DNA from 3 places in the Streptococcus alactolyticus genome. Region 1 is predicted to be linked to each of the others. Evidence: predicted binding sites of a transcription regulator. Region 1 holds the regulator's gene; each other region holds the start of a gene.
What was found. The regulator HrcA, encoded in region 1, represses chaperone genes, less so after heat shock. The targets are predictions, from matches to a motif close to TTAGCACTCNNNNNNNNNGAGTGCTAA.
Positions count from the first base shown of each region.

Region 2: the regulator HrcA is predicted to act here: its motif matches at 1,245-1,271, upstream of groES (co-chaperone GroES).
Region 3: the regulator HrcA is predicted to act here: its motif matches at 2,535-2,561, upstream of ACFORE_RS05320 (ATP-dependent Clp protease ATP-binding subunit).

Region 1 is NZ_JBHRZX010000034.1:3,100-9,445, forward strand. It holds gene ACFORE_RS06895 (M15 family metallopeptidase) at 1-394, shown strand, start outside; gene ACFORE_RS06900 (glycoside hydrolase family 73 protein) at 391-981, shown strand; gene hrcA (heat-inducible transcriptional repressor HrcA) at 1,110-2,144, shown strand; gene grpE (nucleotide exchange factor GrpE) at 2,186-2,725, shown strand; gene dnaK (molecular chaperone DnaK) at 2,808-4,637, shown strand; gene dnaJ (molecular chaperone DnaJ) at 4,958-6,100, shown strand; gene truA (tRNA pseudouridine(38-40) synthase TruA) at 6,218-6,346, shown strand, end outside.
Region 2 is NZ_JBHRZX010000037.1:84,979-91,324, reverse strand. It holds gene ACFORE_RS07660 (sugar ABC transporter substrate-binding protein) at 1-197, shown strand, start outside; gene ACFORE_RS07655 (PTS fructose transporter subunit IA) at 523-759, opposite strand; partial or broken gene ACFORE_RS07650 (sensor histidine kinase) at 817-1,117, opposite strand; gene groES (co-chaperone GroES) at 1,328-1,612, shown strand; gene groL (chaperonin GroEL) at 1,664-3,292, shown strand; gene ACFORE_RS07635 (Rgg/GadR/MutR family transcriptional regulator) at 3,418-4,296, shown strand; gene ACFORE_RS07630 (PTS transporter subunit IIBC) at 5,162-6,346, shown strand, end outside.
Region 3 is NZ_JBHRZX010000020.1:35,787-42,132, reverse strand. It holds gene ACFORE_RS05320 (ATP-dependent Clp protease ATP-binding subunit) at 125-2,419, opposite strand; gene argF (ornithine carbamoyltransferase) at 2,652-3,635, shown strand; gene ACFORE_RS05310 (DUF1797 family protein) at 3,734-3,964, shown strand; gene ACFORE_RS05305 (amino acid ABC transporter permease) at 4,160-4,846, shown strand; gene ACFORE_RS05300 (amino acid ABC transporter ATP-binding protein) at 4,846-5,580, shown strand; gene ACFORE_RS05295 (ferrous iron transport protein A) at 5,775-6,248, shown strand; gene feoB (ferrous iron transport protein B) at 6,245-6,346, shown strand, end outside.

The DNA of each region.
Region 1 (6,346 bases):
CCGCAGTGTTGCCTATCAAGAATCTTTATTTAACAGTTATGTAGCACAAGAAATGGCAGCCAATCCAAATCTCACTCAAGCAGAAGCTGAAGAAGTGGTTAAAACGTATTCTCAACCAGCAGGAGCGAGCGAGCACCAAACGGGGCTCGCCATTGACATGAGTACAGTGGATTCTTTAAATGAGAGTGACCCTAATGTGGTAGCAAAAATCCAAGAAATTGCTCCTAAATATGGCTTTATTTTGCGTTTTCCTGAAGGTAAGAGTGACTCGACTGGTGTTGATTACGAGGACTGGCATTTCCGCTATGTCGGACCTGAATCAGCCAAATACATTACTGAGCACAACTTGACTTTGGAAGAATACATTGCTTTGTTGAAGGAGAATAATCAATGAGTTCGAGATTTTCTTTCAAACAGTTTTTGCTCTTTATTGCCGTTTTTTTAGTCGGGGTGGTTACCCCGCTTTATCTCAATCGCTCGGTGCCAAGTTCCTCAGAAAAAATGGCGGTTTCTTACAATCAAAAAGCTTTTTTTGAGGAAATTGCTCCTACGGTTCAAAAAGTGGCTAAATCTTATGGGGTTTCCCCGTCAATTATCCTAGCACAAGCAGCTCTAGAATCTGATTATGGCAGCAATTTATTAGCTGTCAAATACCATAATTTATTTGCCATCAAGGCTCAATCTGGTCAAAAATCGGTTAAATTAACCTATCAGACTTATTTTTTAAACAAATGGCAAACCAAAGAAGGACGCTTTGTGGTTTACAAATCTTGGACAGATGCCATTTATGATTATTGTGACTTATTGCAATCAGGCAAATTGCACGATAGCCAAAGTGCTTATGATATTTTGGTATCTAATAAAGGTTATAAAAAGCCTGCTCAAGCCTTGCAAGACATTGGATTTAGTAGCGACCCTGATTATGCCACAAAACTAATAAAGATTATCGAAACTTACGATTTAACGAAATACGATGCCTGATTAGCACTCTAAAAAAAGAGTGCTAATTTTTTGAGTTTTTCTCTTGACAGTCCCGAAGAAAAGAGTATAATAAAATCATGGTTAGCAGTTAACAGGTGTTAGTGCTAAAAGACGAAGGGAGGCATGAGATGATTACACAACGTCAAAATGACATCTTGAATGTCATTGTCGAATTGTTTACGCAGACACATGAACCCATCGGCTCTAAGACTTTGCAAGCAAGCATTGATTCGAGTAGCGCGACTATTCGAAACGATATGGCCAAGTTAGAAAAATTGGGCTTACTTGAAAAGGCGCACACCTCTAGTGGACGCATGCCCAGTGCTGCTGGATTCAAATACTTTGTAGAACATTCCTTGAATCTAGATAGTATTGATGAGCGTGACATTTATCAAGTCATCAAAGCGTTTGACTTTGAACCATTTAAATTGGATGATATTTTGCATAAGGCAAGTCAGATTTTATCGGATATGTCGGGTTACACTTCCGTTATTTTGGATGTTGAACCTGCTTGCCAAAAACTGACAGCTTTTGATATCATTCAGTTGTCAAATCACGATGCTTTAGCTGTTTTAACTTTGGATGAATGTAAACCTGCGACCATACAATTTGCGATTCCAAAAAACTTTATGTTGAAGGATTTGGCGACCTTAAAAGATATTGTCAATGAACGGTTATTAGGACGCACGGTGATGGATATCCATTACAAGTTGCGGACTGAGATTCCTCAAATTTTGCAAAAGTATTTCACTGTAACGGATAATGTATTGAATTTGTTTGATTATATTTTTGCGGATTTGTTTAAGGAATTGGTCTTTGTGGCTGGTAAGGTTCATTCGTTAGACTATGCTAGCTTAGAAACCTATCGTTTCCTTGATGACAAGCAACAGGTTGCCTTAGCATTAAGGTCTTCGATGAAAGAAGGTGAGGTTGCATCGGTTCAGGTGGCAGATAGTGAAGAAGCTGCCTTGTCTAATGTAACTGTCTGGACCCATCGCTTTTTGATTCCTTATCGTGGATTTGGTCTGCTTAGCTTGATTGGACCCATCGATATGGATTATCGCCGAAGTGTTAGCTTGATCAATGTTATCGGGCGTGTCTTGGCGATGAAGCTTGGTGATTATTACCGTTATTTAAATAGTAATCACTACGAGGTCAACTAAATTTGGTAATGAATGTGATAAAAAGATAAGGGAGGGACACAGTGTCTGAAGAAAAGAAAAACGAAGAACTTCAAAAAGAAGTTGAAGCCACTGATGTTGTGACTGAAGAAAAAGAAACCGAGCAGACACCAGAGGATGCTCAAAACGAAGCATTGCAAAAAGCTTTAGAGCGTGCGGAAGATTTGGAAAACAAATACCTTCGTGCTCATGCTGAAATGCAAAATATCCAGCGTCGTGCAAATGAAGAACGTCAACAATTGCAAAAGTATCGATCACAAGATTTAGCCAAAGGTATTTTGCCAAGTTTGGATAATTTGGAACGTGCCCTTGCGGTTGAAGGCTTGACAGATGACGTTAAAAAAGGTCTTGAAATGACTCGCAATAGCTTGATTCAAGCCCTTAAAGAAGAGGGTGTTGAAGAAGTGGTTGTGGATAACTTCGACCATAACTTGCACATGGCTGTTCAAACCTTGCCTGCTGATGATGACCATCCTGTGGATAGCATCGCAGAAGTCCTTCAAAAAGGCTATAAATTACACGACCGCTTGCTTCGTCCAGCAATGGTTGTCGTCTATAACTAATGAAAACAAAAGGTTAGTTTGTTTGATTGTGAACTAGCAATAAAAAATGTAAAAAACGATTTAAAAAATAGAGGTAAAGATTATGTCTAAAATTATTGGTATTGACTTAGGTACTACAAACTCAGCTGTCGCAGTTCTTGAAGGAACTGAAGCAAAAATCATTGCAAACCCAGAAGGTAACCGTACAACACCTTCAGTTGTATCATTCAAAAATGGTGAAATCATCGTTGGTGATGCTGCAAAACGTCAAGCAGTAACAAACCCTGATACTATTATTTCAATCAAATCTAAAATGGGTACTTCTGAAAAAGTATCTGCTAATGGTAAAGAATACACACCACAAGAAATTTCAGCTATGATTCTTCAATACCTTAAAGGTTATGCTGAAGATTACCTTGGTGAAAAAGTAACAAAAGCTGTTATCACTGTTCCTGCTTACTTCAACGACGCACAACGTCAAGCAACAAAAGACGCTGGAAAAATCGCTGGTTTGGAAGTCGAACGTATCGTTAACGAACCAACAGCTGCTGCCCTTGCTTATGGTCTTGATAAAACAGATAAAGATGAAAAAATCTTAGTATTTGACCTTGGTGGTGGTACATTCGACGTGTCAATCCTTGAACTTGGTGATGGTGTCTTTGATGTATTGGCAACAGCAGGTGATAACAAACTTGGTGGGGACGACTTTGACCAAAAAATCATTGATTGGTTAGTTGCTGACTTCAAAAACGAACATGGTGTAGATCTTAGCCAAGATAAAATGGCTCTTCAACGTTTGAAAGATGCTGCTGAAAAAGCTAAGAAAGACCTTTCAGGTGTGACACAAACACAAATTTCACTTCCATTCATCACTGCAGGTGCTGCTGGACCTCTTCACTTGGAAACAAGCCTTACACGTGCGAAATTTGATGATTTGACTCGTGATCTTGTTGACCGTACAAAAACACCAGTTCGTCAAGCTCTTCAAGATGCTGGTCTCTCAATGTCTGACATTGACGAAGTTATCCTTGTCGGTGGTTCAACACGTATTCCTGCCGTTGTAGAAGCTGTTAAAGCAGAAACTGGTAAAGAACCAAACAAATCTGTTAACCCTGATGAAGTTGTTGCCATGGGTGCTGCTATCCAAGGTGGTGTGATTACTGGTGATGTGAAAGACGTTGTCCTTCTTGATGTTACACCATTGTCACTTGGTATCGAAACAATGGGTGGTGTCTTCACAAAACTTATTGACCGTAACACAACTATCCCAACATCTAAATCACAAGTCTTCTCAACTGCAGCAGATAACCAACCAGCCGTAGATATCCACGTTCTTCAAGGTGAACGCCCAATGGCTGCTGATAACAAAACTCTTGGTCGTTTCCAATTGACTGATATCCCAGCTGCACCTCGTGGTATCCCTCAAATCGAAGTAACATTTGATATCGATAAAAACGGTATCGTATCTGTTAAAGCTAAAGACCTTGGTACTCAAAAAGAACAACACATCGTTATCCAATCTAACTCAGGTTTGACTGATGAAGAAATTGAAAAAATGATGAAAGATGCAGAAGCTAACGCAGAAGCTGATGCTAAACGTAAAGAAGAAGTTGACCTTCGTAACGAAGTTGATCAAGCTATCTTTGCAACAGAAAAAACAATCAAAGAAACTGAAGGCAAAGGCTTTGATACAGAACGTGATGCTGCTCAATCTGCTCTTGATGAATTGAAAGCTGCTCAAGAAGCTAACAATCTTGAAGATATGAAAGCTAAACTTGAAGTTCTTAATGAAAAAGCTCAAGCCCTTGCAGTGAAAATGTACGAACAAGCTGCTGCCGCACAACAAGCTCAAGCAGGTGCTGAAGGTGCTCAATCAACTGACTCATCAGACAATGGTGATGACGTTGTTGACGGCGAATTTACTGAAAAATAATTCATCCAAGAAACGTTAGGGTTCCGTTTTACGAAACGGCCCTAGCTATTTGCAGATGACTTACTGACTGAATGAAGTTAATCGACTTTGTTTCTTGATAAGTTATAAAGAATCCAGAGGTTGCAAAACATCAACCTCTGTTTTTGGATAAGTAGTAGCATTATGTTGACCAATCTTTTTAATGATGAAGAAAGGAAAGTGCTCAGAAATGAGCACGGGCTACGGACTGTGTCAGATAGATAGATTTTTCGAGGACGTCAATATTTCTTGTCGCATCTTCTATTTGACTTTGTCCGCTTAACGCCCTTTGTATCTTAATTATGAATAATACAGAATTTTACGATCGTTTGGGTGTTTCAAAGGACGCTTCGCAAGATGAGATTAAAAAAGCTTATCGCAAAATGTCGAAAAAATATCACCCAGATATAAATAAAGAACCTGGTGCAGAAGAAAAGTACAAAGAAGTTCAAGAAGCCTATGAAACCTTAGGTGACGAACAAAAACGTGCTGCTTACGACCAATACGGTGCTGCTGGAGCCAACGGTGGCTTCGGTGGTGGTACCGGTGGCTTTGATGGCTTTAACGGTGGAGCTGGATTTGGCGGCTTTGAAGACATCTTTTCAAGTTTCTTCGGTGGCGGTGGTGCAACACGTAATCCAAATGCACCTCGTCAGGGGGATGACTTGCAATACCGTGTAGACTTGACTTTTGAAGAAGCTGTCTTTGGTGTTGAAAAAGAAGTGTCTTACAACCGTGAAGCAACGTGTGAAACCTGCTCTGGTACAGGAGCTAAGCCAGGTACTAGCCCTGTAACATGTAGCCGTTGTCATGGTCAAGGTGTCATTAACGTCGATACACAAACCCCACTTGGTATGATGCGTCGTCAAGTCACTTGTGATGTCTGCCACGGTACTGGTAAAGAAATCAAAGACCCATGTCCCACTTGTCATGGTAGTGGTCATGAAAAGAAAAGCCACAAAGTATCTGTTAAAATCCCAGCAGGGGTTGAAACAGGTCAACAAATCCGCTTGCAAGGTCAAGGGGAAGCTGGCTTTAACGGTGGACCTTATGGTGACCTCTTTGTCATCATTAAAGTCTTACCAAGCAAGGAATTTGAACGTGACGGCTCAACCATCTATTACAGCATGAACATTAGTTTTGTTCAAGCAGCTCTTGGTGATACGGTTGAAGTACCAACTGTACATGGTAAGGTTGAATTGACAATTCCAGCAGGAACACAAACAGGTAAGACTTTCCGTCTAAGAGGTAAAGGGGCTCCTAAATTGCGTGGTGGTGGTCAAGGTGACCAACACGTTACCGTTAATATTGTAACCCCAACAAAACTCAACCCTGCCCAAGTTGCAGCATTGAAAGATTTTGCTAAGGCTGGTGGTGACAAGCCAGTCACTCTTAAGAAAAAAGGTTTGTTCGATAAAGCCAAAGATTTTTTCGAAGGGGAATAAGATAGAAAGAGGTTAGACCAAGAGGTCTAGCTTCTTTTTTGTGGCACTTCATCTGTATGGGGACAGATTGGTCTAAATTTTCTGGAAAGTCTTTTGCTAAGATGATAAAATACAGTCATGGTTAGATATAAAGCAACAATTTCTTATGATGGGAGGCTCTTTGCTGGTTTTCAGCGTCAGACAAGTGAGCGTTCGGTTCAAGAAGAGTTAGAAAAAACCTTGCAAAAGCTAAATAGTGGTCAACCT
Region 2 (6,346 bases), on a different contig from region 1:
ATATGAAGAACCTATTAGCTACAACAAATTCAATTCAAGCAACAGTAGCCCAATCCCCTTTGACCATGGGGAAAAGAGCTATACAGACAGGATATTCTTTACTTAAACAAAGGTCAGTGGATAAGGAGATTATTATTCCTGTTGAATTTATGACTAGTGAGACTGTATGTAATTTTGACTTAACAGGATGGCAGTGATGAAAAGTCTAAGAAATATTGATTTGGCTAAATTTATTCTGATTATCATTAATTTTTTAGCTGTTTTATTTTATAGTTCGGTTTATTTAGCAGCGACTAAATATATTATCAATAATGGTTTGAGTCGCTCTTTATTAGAAAAGATTAGTATTATTCCCAGTTCACCTGAACAAATTTTTTGCTTGTCTAATCTTTTTTTGCAATACTTTTATTTGTCATATATGCTAGAAATCAGAAGTTAAAAAAAGAGACAGTAGTTCGTGATTGGTTTGCTATTTTAGAGGTTTAGGAACTTTTTCAATATTATGTCAAGGGGAAAAATAAACTACTTTTGATATGATTGCAACCTAAATTCAAGGTCTCCTATCACTTTTTCAATATTTTGTTTTCCACGATAAATACCATAGCCAAATAATAACATACCAATAGCGCCAATAAAAATTAGAACGCATCCTATAACAAATAGAAGGAGATTGGTTTCATGAAAAAAATATGACATTAGCAACCCCAAACTGACCACTATAAAAAATAAAGTGAGCCATCGATTAAGATTTTCAATCATAGTAATTTGAACTTCAGTTGCTCGACCATACCTTAAAGAATTAGTTAAAGACTCCTGAATAATACGAAAAATAATATTTAACGAAACCAAGCAATTTTTTTATAAAAAGAATGGCTAAACGTGTACTTGAAGGAAAAACATCAATATAGACATCTAATTCAGGAGTACGGACTAATAATGATAGAACATCGTAATTTGACAATAAAAGAGCGCCAAAGTTTGCTAAAATAAAGAATAGCCATGATCTCTTCTCACGAAAAGTATAAAAATCTGTATACGAAAAAAAGATATCCATGAAAACTAATAAAATCAAACCATTATAGGAAAACTGTAATGCTACAAATGTAGCTAAAAGTAAAAAATGCTGATAATCTCCCAGCTAGGAACTTTTTCAATGCTCAAATAACTGCTTGACTTATTTTTTAGAAATTGAGTTTTTTTCTTGACTATTTCTGACCAAGTGCTAAAATAGTTATTGTAATGAGTTAGCACTAAAGAGTGTAGAGTGCTAATTTGAGATTTAGGTTTCTATTTCTCAGGATAAATAAGAAATTTGGAGGCAAAAGGCATGTTAAAACCATTAGGAGATCGTGTTGTTTTAAAAGTCGAAGAAGAAAAAGAACAAACCGTTGGTGGTCTTGTCCTAGCTGGAGTAAGTAAAGAAAGAACACAAGTAGCGACTGTTGTGTCTGTCGGTGAAGGTAGCCGTACGTTGACTGGTGAATTGGTAGCACCAAGTGTTGCTGCCGGTGACAAGGTTCTTATTGAACATGGTTCTGGAATTGAAGTCAAAGATGGTGACGACAAAGTCATGATTGTTCGTGAAGCAGAAATTTTAGCGGTATTAGCTTAATAAAAACGTCAGTGGTACGTTAATCTATTAAAGTTAAAAGAGGGATATATTATGGTTAAAGATATTAAATTTTCATCAGATGCGCGTGAAAGTATGGTACGCGGGGTTGATATTTTAGCAGATACGGTGAAAGTAACCTTAGGTCCTAAAGGACGCAATGTGGTACTTGAAAAATCATTTGGTTCACCATTGATCACGAATGATGGTGTGACAATCGCCAAAGAAATCGAATTAGAAGACCATTTTGAAAATATGGGTGCTAAATTGGTATCAGAAGTTGCCTCTAAAACAAATGATATCGCTGGTGATGGTACAACAACTGCGACTGTTTTAACACAAGCTATCGTGCGTGAAGGTCTTAAAAACGTGACTGCAGGAGCAAATCCAATTGGTATTCGTCGCGGTATCGAATCTGCGGTTTCAGTAGCTGTCGATGCTTTGAAATCAATTGCACAACCAGTTGCTAACAAGGAAGCAATTGCCCAAGTTGCTGCCGTATCATCACGTTCTGAAAAAGTTGGTGAATACATCTCAGAAGCTATGGAAAAAGTTGGTAATGACGGTGTTATCACAATCGAAGAATCACGTGGTATGGAAACAGAACTTGACGTGGTTGAAGGGATGCAATTTGACCGTGGTTACTTGTCACAATATATGGTAACTGACAATGAAAAAATGGTTGCTGAACTTGACAACCCTTATATCTTGATTACCGATAAGAAAATCTCAAATATTCAAGACATCTTGCCATTGCTTGAAGAAGTCTTGAAAACAAGCCGTCCGCTTCTTATTATTGCCGATGATATCGATGGTGAAGCTCTTCCAACACTTGTTCTTAACAAAATCCGTGGTACCTTTAATGTCGTAGCGGTTAAAGCACCAGGCTTTGGTGATCGTCGTAAAGCCATGCTTGAAGATATTGCTATCTTGACAGGTGGTACAGTGATTACTGAAGACCTTGGTCTTGAGTTGAAAGACGCAAACATGACTGCTCTTGGACAAGCCGCTAAAGTAACCGTTGATAAAGACAGTACAGTTATAGTGGAAGGTGCTGGTGATAGCGCTGCTATTGCTGACCGTGTCAATGTAATTAAATCACAATTGGCTGCAACAACATCTGAATTTGACCGTGAAAAATTGCAAGAACGTCTTGCTAAATTAGCAGGTGGTGTTGCCGTAATTAAAGTCGGCGCTGCAACAGAAACAGAATTGAAAGAAATGAAATTGCGTATTGAAGATGCCCTTAACGCGACACGTGCTGCCGTTGAAGAAGGTATCGTTGCTGGTGGTGGTACAGCACTTGTTAATGTCATTTCAAAAGTTGCAGAACTTGAATTGGAAGGTGACGAAGCAACAGGACGTAACATCGTACTTCGTGCCTTGGAAGAACCTGTTCGTCAAATTGCAACAAACGCTGGTTACGAAGGTTCAGTTGTCATTGAACGTTTGAAAAATGAATCACTTGGTACAGGTTTCAACGCTGCTAACGGTGAATGGGTAGATATGGTTGAAGCTGGTATCATCGACCCAGTGAAAGTAACACGTTCAGCTCTTCAAAACGCTGCCTCTGTTGCTAGTTTGATTTTGACGACAGAAGCTGTCGTGGCTAACAAACCGGAACCTGCTGCTCCAGCACAACCTGCTCCAGGTATGGATCCATCAATGATGGGTGGCTTCTAATTATCCACTCTAGTCAGATTTTACTCGATAAAGAAGTTAAGAGGTTTCTCTTAGCTTCTTTTTTTTAGTTTTTCCCTTAAAATTTGATATAATAGGACAAATATGACACATGATAAGGTTTGCAGATGGAGGTGAGGGTATTGGATGATAAAGAATTCCTGCAGATTGGGGAATTGTATCGGGAATTACGCTTAGCGCGTGGTTTGAAATTAAAAGACGTTGCTAACCAACAATTATCCCTTTCCCAACTCTCTAAATTTGAAAATGGGCAGACCATGATTGCGGCAGATAAGTTGTTGGTTGCGCTGTCTGGCATTCACATGAGTTTAGCAGAATTTGGCCACGCTCTTAACCATTACCAAGAGAGCCCCTTCTTTTCTAAAGGCAAGCAAATTGCGATGCTTCAATTGACAGGTGATGTTGATGGTTTAAAAGCTTTGATACATGATGTGGCAGATACCGATGTTTACACGCGTTTGAATGCCATCGATGTGGCTAGTGCTATTCAGTCGCTTGACCCAGTTTATGCGATTTCAGAAGCAGACAAGGCTTTTTTGACAGATTATCTCTATGGCATCGAGGAGTGGACAGAATACGAACTCTACTTGTTTGGCAATACCATGTCTATCTTGTCTAGTAAGGATTTGATTTTTCTGGGTAAAGCCTTTGCTGAGCGGGACAGCTTTTACCAAACCTTGCCTCAGCACAGAAAGACAGCTGAGTTGATCTTTTTAAATATCATGTTTGCCTTAATTGAGCGGCGTGAGTTGCATCACATTCCTTATTTTATGGAAAAATTGGAAGCTTTGCTGACTTATCAAGATATGTTTGCCTTGAGCGTCTTGACCTTTTTGCGACAAGTACTTGATTACCTCAATGGCTCTTTGGTAAGTGTGACACCTATCAAAGATTATATTGATATGGTTAAAAAAGTGGGCAATCCGACCTTGGCTGATTTGCTGACTGAGCGTCTTGCAGCCTTTGGATTGATAGAAAAAATCTGAGCCTTTGCACTCAGATTTTGATAATTATTTCTTTAAAATGGCCAAATACGAAAAGTAAGTAGCAAAAAAGCCAAAAGCAATCCTTTAAAACGCATCTCAAAAACCTCCTTTTCTTACCATTATAACCGAATAACCGAGAAATGACTAAAAACATCTGATTATCAGATGTGAGAATAAAAAATTTATTTTCATATTTGAAAATTCTGTAAATTTCACTTTTTTTATGGTATAGTATTCTTATAAGTATTTACTGATAGTACTTATGCAACAATTGTTTGATTTGGCGATGCTAAAAAACGATTGTTAGGGGGACTAGGTTTTCCTAGGGAGAGATGAAAGATCATTACTTGTAAAAGAATTTGACGCTTGACTTGCTCAAACTAACAGGTCATACCTAAGATAAATACCATGGTGGTGGTTCGGTGCATTATGGATCGATTTTTAAATTAATGCAGTAGCAGGTATGACAAGAGAAATGATTTGTAAGGTCTAAGGTTCTCGACTAGAGTGTTTCTAGTAGGCCTTATTATTATTTGACAGGCATCACTAGTTATCTAGTGGTGTTTTAATATATTTTTAATTAAGCAAATAAGGTCGAAATATCCTTGCTTTTTTGGTTGTCTTAAAAGAGGATAAGCGCACAGTTGTAACTGTTTTCAAGTTCTAAAAAGCTTTTTTTAAAAAAATTCAGAAAACGCTTTACAAAATGAAAATACGTGCTATAATAAAATCATCAAAGCAACGCAAACGTTTGCGTAGCTTTAAGCGCAAATCAATCTCTTTTTAAATGGAAAAATAGATGGCATTATTTTTTTAAGTCAAAAAGCAATTGGTTTATTAGCAAAAAGGTTTAAGGAGTTATTACATGAAGAAAGCATTTCAAAAGTTAACCAGCTTTGAATTTTGGCAAAAGTTCGGTAAATGCTTGATGGTTGTTATTGCTGTTATGCCAGCAGCAGGGTTGATGGTTAGTATCGGAAACTCACTTCCTCTGATCAATGCCGACTCAGCTATCTTAGCAACTGTTGGTAACGTTATTGCCCAAATTGGTTGGGGAATTATCAATAACCTTCACATTCTCTTTGCATTAGCTATCGGGGGTAGCTGGGCTAAGGAGCGTGCAGGTGGTGCGTTCGCAGCTGGTATTGCATTTATTTTGATCAATCTTATCACAGGTCACGTTTATGGTGTTACCCTTGATATGATTGAAGATGGAACAAGTGTGGTTCACAACGTTCTTGGTTCACCAATGCTTGTTTCTGACTATTTCGTTGACATTCTTGGACAACCTGCTCTTAACATGGGTGTCTTTGTCGGAATCATCTCAGGTTTTGTAGGGGCAACAGCTTACAACAAATACTACAACTACCGTAAATTGCCAGATGTTTTGTCATTCTTTAACGGAAAACGTTTTGTTCCATTTGTCGTTATCTTCCGTGCAATAATCGTTGGTTTGATCATGGCTGTTGTTTGGCCAATCATCCAATCAGGTATCAATGGATTTGGTACATGGATTGCATCATCACAAGATTCTGCTCCATTCTTGGCGCCATTCTTGTATGGTACGTTAGAGCGTTTGCTTCTACCATTTGGTTTGCACCACATGATTACAATCCCAATGAACTACACTTCTCTTGGTGGTACTTACGTTATCCTTACAGGTGCTCAACAAGGTGCAGAAGTATTTGGACAAGACCCACTTTGGTTGGCATGGGTAACTGACCTTATCAACCTTAAAGGTTCTAATGTAACAGAATACCAAAACCTTCTTGCAACAGTTGTTCCAGCTCGTTTCAAAGTTGGACAAATGATTGGTGCAACTGGTACTTTGATGGGGGTTGCTTATGCAATGTACCGTAATGTTGACCCAGACAAGAAGAAAAAATACTCTGCTATGTTTATCTCAACAGCAGCAGCAACTTTCCTAACAGGTGTAACTGAGCCAATCGAGTACATGTTCATGTTCGTTGCGATGCCACTTTACGTTGTGTATGCAGTGGTACAAGGTTTGACATTTGCATTGGCTGACTTGGTAAACCTACGTCTTCAC
Region 3 (6,346 bases), on a different contig from region 1:
CTAAATCCATCCATTACTTATATTATACTAAATCGCTCTCATTTTTTCCAGAAAGTTATCTGAATATTTTAATAATATTGGTTTTTAAAATTCTCCAGATAGTTGCTATCTGGAGAATAATGACTTATTCTGTCGGTTCTGATACGGTTTCAGCATCTTTATCTTTGTCTTTGTTAGCGGATTTGATGCTAATCTTGCCCTTGCTGGTCAAAACAGCCTTCAAATCTTTTTCGCTTGGATTTTCAAGATAGTAGTCGGTAATAGCATCTTCAATGTAGTCTTGAATAGTACGACGGAGAGGACGTGCTCCCATTTTAGGGTCGTAACCAATGTCAACCAATTTTTCTTTTACCTTATCGGTTACTTCAAGATGAATGTCATTTTGAGCAAGGCGTTTGTTAACATCATCAAGCATGAGGTTGACGATGTGGAGCAAGTTATCCTTGCTGAGTGATTTGAATTCGATAATGCCGTCAAAACGGTTCATAAATTCAGGGCTGAAGTAGTTGCCTAATTCGCCTAGAACAGAATTAGTGCGTCCTTCGCGTACTGCCCCAAAACCAACGCTAGCTTCTACCTTACCAGTTCCGGCATTTGATGTCATGATGATAATGGTATCCTTGAAGCTGACTGTGCGTCCTTGTCCGTCTGTCAAACGACCGTCATCAAGAACTTGCAAGAACATATGCATCACATCAGGATGCGCTTTTTCCACTTCATCAAGCAAGATAAGTGAATAAGGGTTGCGGCGTACTTTTTCAGTCAATTGTCCAGCTTCTTCGTAACCAACATACCCTGGAGGGGCTCCGACAAGTTTAGCGACAGCGTGTTTTTCCATGTACTCAGACATATCAAAACGAATCATGCTATCAGCTGAACCAAAGAGTTCGATAGCCAATTGCTTTGAAAGTTCGGTTTTACCAACACCAGTTGGCCCGACAAAAAGGAAAGAACCAATTGGACGATTTGGGGTACCAAGTCCGACACGATTACGGCGGATGGCTTTGGCAATTTTATCCACAGCCTCATCTTGTCCAATCACGTGTTTCTTCAAATCATCGGCTAAATGAATCAATTGAGATTGTTCTTTTTCTTTCAAGTCGCCAACAGGAATGTTGGTCTTTTCTTCAATGATCGCTTCGATGGTTTTTTCAGTGATGACTGGAATATCTTCCTCGTTGATAGTTTGTTGCTGCATTTCCTTGTATTTAGCGATTTGGTCGCGAAAATAAGCAGCGCGTTCGTAATCTTCTTCACGAGTGGCTTGAGTTTTCAAGTTTTCAGCTTGCTCTAGACGTTTATCGATTTCTTTTGGATCAATAAAATTAAGCGTCAAATTCATGCGAGAACCAGCTTCATCAAGAAGGTCGATGGCCTTGTCAGGCAAGAAACGGTCTTGAATATAGCGGTTTGATAGATTTGCGGCTGCTTCAATAGCATCATCACTGTATTTGACATGGTGGTAATCTTCATATTTCTTTTGAATACCACGAAGAATGGTAATGGTTTCTTCAACGCTTGGTTCATCCACTTTGACAGGCTGCATGCGACGTTCTAAAGCAGCATCTTTTTCGATGATGCGATATTCATTGAGGGTTGTTGCCCCAACCAGTTGCAATTCACCGCGTGCCAAGGCTGGTTTCAAAATGTTACCTGCATCCATGCTGCCATCACCTGTTGAACCTGCACCAACAATTTCGTGAATTTCATCAATGAAGAGGATAACGTCCTTACGTTTGCGGATTTCTTCCATCAATTTTTGCATGCGTTCTTCAAATTGACCACGGATGCCAGTGCCTTGAACGAGGCTAACCACATCTAAGCGAATGACTTGTTTGTTTTGCAATTTTTGTGGCACATTGCCGTCAACGATTTTTTGGGCTAGGCCTTCCACAACTGCGGTTTTACCAACACCAGGTTCTCCGATGAGGACAGGGTTATTTTTGGTACGGCGGTTGAGAATTTCGATGACACGGACAATTTCAGAATCACGTCCGATGACAGGGTCAATATCGCCACGAAGGGCCATTTCAGTAATATTGATACCAAATTCTTCTAGTAAGCCTTTTGGTTGTTGGGCACCACCATTGTTGCGATAGTTGTTGTTATTGTTGCCTCCGTTACGCCCACCATTTCCTGACTGAGTTGGAGGTGTATTTTGGAAGTTTTGATTTCCAAATGCTTGGAAGTTACCTAGATTGCTAAAAAAATCGTCAAATGGATTGGTACCAGATGCTTGGTTTTGATTGTTTGACGTAGCTGATTGCCCCCCACCTAGATTTCCTAAAATAGTATTGTTAGGGTCAGTTTTCATGATTTGATAGCAGTTTTGGCACAAGTCAATCTGCTTTTGCTGACCGTTGACATTTGTATAAAGATGAATGGTTGATTCATTTAAATGACAATTTTGACAGAGCATATAATATACCCTCCTTTCGAAATCACTGACTATGGCGACAAAGGTCAAAGATAGTCAAATTTATATTTCCATTATAGCATGTGATGACTAGAAATCAAGGAAAAAGATTACAAAATTATCACTCCTGTCATTAGAGTGCTATATTTTATTTTTATTCAGAAAATATTGACAAATGGTATATTTATGCTAAAATAAATTATAATATTTCAGAATAAAAGGGTGGAGATGACATATTACAAAACAAAAATCATTTGTGAAAGAGATTGATTTTACAAAGGAAGAGCTCTTAGAATTGATTGATTTAGGCTTGGCTTTTAAGGAATTAAAAAAGAAAAGAATTTTGCATAAGTATTTAGAGGGATTGAATATTGCCTTGATTTTTGAAAAAGCCAGCACGAGAACGCGTTCGGCTTTCACGGTGGCAGGGCAAGATTTGGGCATGAATGTCACTTATCTTGGTAGTGACGAGATTCAGCTGGGCAAGAAAGAATCCGTCATTGATACGGCAAAAGTTCTGGGGTCTATGTTTGATGGGATTGAATACCGTGGTTTTAAGCAAGAAGATGTGGAGGCCTTGGCAGAGCATTCGGGCGTGTCTGTTTGGAATGGGTTGACAGACACTTGGCACCCGACCCAAATGATTGCAGATTTTATGACTTTAAAGGAAGTTTTTGGCAGTTTGGACGGTTTAAGCATTGCTTATGTCGGTGATGGACGCAATAATATGGCGAATTCCTTGCTGGTTACCTCAGCTATTTTGGGAGTTCATGTGACCATCATCGCTCCAGAGAGTTTGCAGCCAGAAGCAGAAATTGTTGCTTTGGCGCAGCAATACAATAATGGTGCGACAATCACGATCACCGATGACCTTGATGCTGTTAAAGGTGTGGATATGCTCTACACCGATGTTTGGGTATCTATGGGAGAAGCGGTTGACTTTAAAGAACGGATTGACCTGTTGCTACCTTATCAGATTAACGCGGACTTGTTAGCCAAAACGGAAAATCCAAATGTGATTGTCATGCACTGTCTGCCAGCTTTTCATGACCTTAATACCGAGATTGGTCAGGAGATTTACCAAAAATACGGCTTGGCCGAACTGGAAATCACAGATGCTGTTTTTCAACAATTTAGCCCGATCATTTTCCAAGAAGCAGAAAACCGTATGCATTCTATCAAGGCAATTATGTACCAATCGCTCAAGGTCATTTCTTAATTGAACCATAAATATAAGAAAATGCCCTCCTAAGAGTGTTTGTTTAGGAAAAATTATGTTAAAATAGAAAAGACAATAAACAAATAGGAGAAAAAAACATGGAATCACATTTGGTGAGAATTATCAACCGTTTGGAATTGATGACAACTGATAGTAGCAATCTAAAACGTAATTTTGAACGTGATGGTGTCGTTGTGGCAGAAGTGTCATTTAGCAATGACTCTGAAAATGGTCCTGTTTTCACTTTGCGTGATGTTGAAGCGCGTGAGTTTTACTCATTTGATAGCATCGACCTTATCGCAATGGAAATCTACGATCTTCTTTACTAAAATAGCGATCATTTAAAAAGTCAAACGGGGGTTGTTTTAAAAAGCAACCTTTTTCGTTTTGATGCTCTGACATAAAGGGGTTGTTACGACGCTCCTTTTTTGCTGAAAAAAAGCAAGGTAAGCACGTCTTTGTGTTGTTGTATTTTTATTCAAAGAATGTTATAATTAGTTGATTATTAGTGATAGGAGAAATAAATGAACTTTTCATTTTTACCAGAATATTGGTCTTATTTTAACTATGGTGTCCTTGTGACCATTATGATTTCGGCTTGCGTCGTCTTTTTTGGGACCATTATTGGTATTTTAGTTGCTCTGGCTAAACGAACAAATAGCAAGATTTTAAACGCGATTACGAGTTTTTATGTCTGGGTTTTCCGTGGGACACCCATGGTCGTTCAGATTATGATTTCATTTGCTTGGATGCATTTTAACAATGCCCCTATTATTGGATTTGGGGTTTTGAACCTTGATTTTTCACGTCTATTACCTGGTATTATTATCATTTCTTTAAATAGCGGTGCTTATATTTCTGAGATTGTGCGTGCAGGGATTGAGGCAGTGCCTAAGGGGCAGTTGGAAGCGGCGTATTCGCTTGGAATTCGTCCCGTCAATGCCATGCGTTACGTCATTTTACCACAGGCTTTGAAAAACATTTTGCCAGCCTTGGGGAATGAATTTATTACCATTATCAAAGACAGTTCCCTCTTGCAAACCATCGGGGTTATGGAATTGTGGAGTGGGGCACAATCAGTCGTGACCGCCACTTACCTACCTGTAACGCCACTTCTTTTTGCGGCATTTTACTACTTGATGGTAACCACAGTCTTGTCTTTCTTATTGAAACAACTGGAAAAACGTATGGGAAATGGAGCTCGTAACTAATGTCAAAAACAATTATTTCAATCAAAGGACTTCATAAATATTTCGGAAAAAATGAAGTATTAAAAGGAATCGACCTCGATATTCACGCGGGAGAAGTGGTGGTTATTATCGGACCGTCAGGTTCAGGAAAATCAACCTTCCTTCGTACCATGAATTTATTGGAAACACCAACTAAGGGTGTGATTACCTTTGAAGGGGTAGATATTACAGACAAGAAAAATGATATTTTTAAAATGCGTGAAAAAATGGGTATGGTTTTCCAACAATTTAACCTTTTCCCAAATATGACGGTTTTAGAAAACATTACCTTGTCGCCTATCAAAACAAAAGGAATTCCGCAAGCCCAAGCAGAAGCTAAGGCTTATGAATTGCTTGAAAAGGTCGGGCTTCGTGATAAGGCAGACGCTTATCCAAATAGCCTTTCAGGTGGGCAACAACAACGTATCGCGATTGCGCGTGGCTTAGCTATGGATCCTGACGTTTTGTTGTTTGACGAACCCACATCAGCCCTTGACCCTGAAATGGTTGGAGAAGTACTTGGGGTTATGCAAAACCTCGCCAGATCAGGGATGACAATGGCTATCGTGACACACGAAATGGGCTTTGCCCGTGAAGTGGCTGACCGTGTAATTTTCATGGACGGCGGTGTTATCGTGGAACAAGGAACGCCAGAAGAAGTCTTTGAACACACCAAAGAAGAACGAACAAAAGACTTTTTAAGTAAGGTCTTGTAAACAAAGCATTGAAATCATAGAAATGGGTTGGCCTTTAGCCGTTCCTTTCTATGATTTTTTTGTGATAATTAGAATAATTCTCATTTTTGTTATAGGCTGGAAAATATGGCAAATCGGCTAAATTGGGTCGGTTTTTGTGCTATAATAAAGCCTTATAACAGGAGATTTTCTTACCTGGTAGGGAGGTTTTAGATATGATTTTGCAAAATGCAAAGGTGGGGATTCCCTACACCGTTGCGAGCATAGATTTACCAGATGATAGTGTGCGGCATTTATCGCACTTGGGGTTAAAGGTGAGCAGTCCCATTCGATTGGTGTCTAAGACATCTACAAGTGCTATTGTCATGCTAAAATCGAGTCGTTTGGCCTTTGATCAATCCATTTTAAAACACATTGATGTTACCGAAGAAGGTGACAAGGAAGTCATGCCTTTGTCGAATTTGAAGGTTGGCGAATTCGCTTATATCGAAGGCATTTATGCGGTAAATGAAACCAAACGGCGTCTTATGGATATGGGACTGACGCGTCATACCAAAGTTTACCTTCGTAAAGTCGCTCCGCTAGGTGACCCGATTGAAATTCGTTTACGTGGGTATGAATTGACCTTGCGCAAGTCTGAAGCGCAGATGATTAGTGTGGTGAAAATCGAGGGAGAGGAGGACAAATGACAGAAATTGCTTTAATCGGAAATCCCAATAGCGGGAAAACCAGTTTGTTTAACATTTTGACAGGAACCAATCAGCGCGTGGGAAATTGGCCTGGAGTG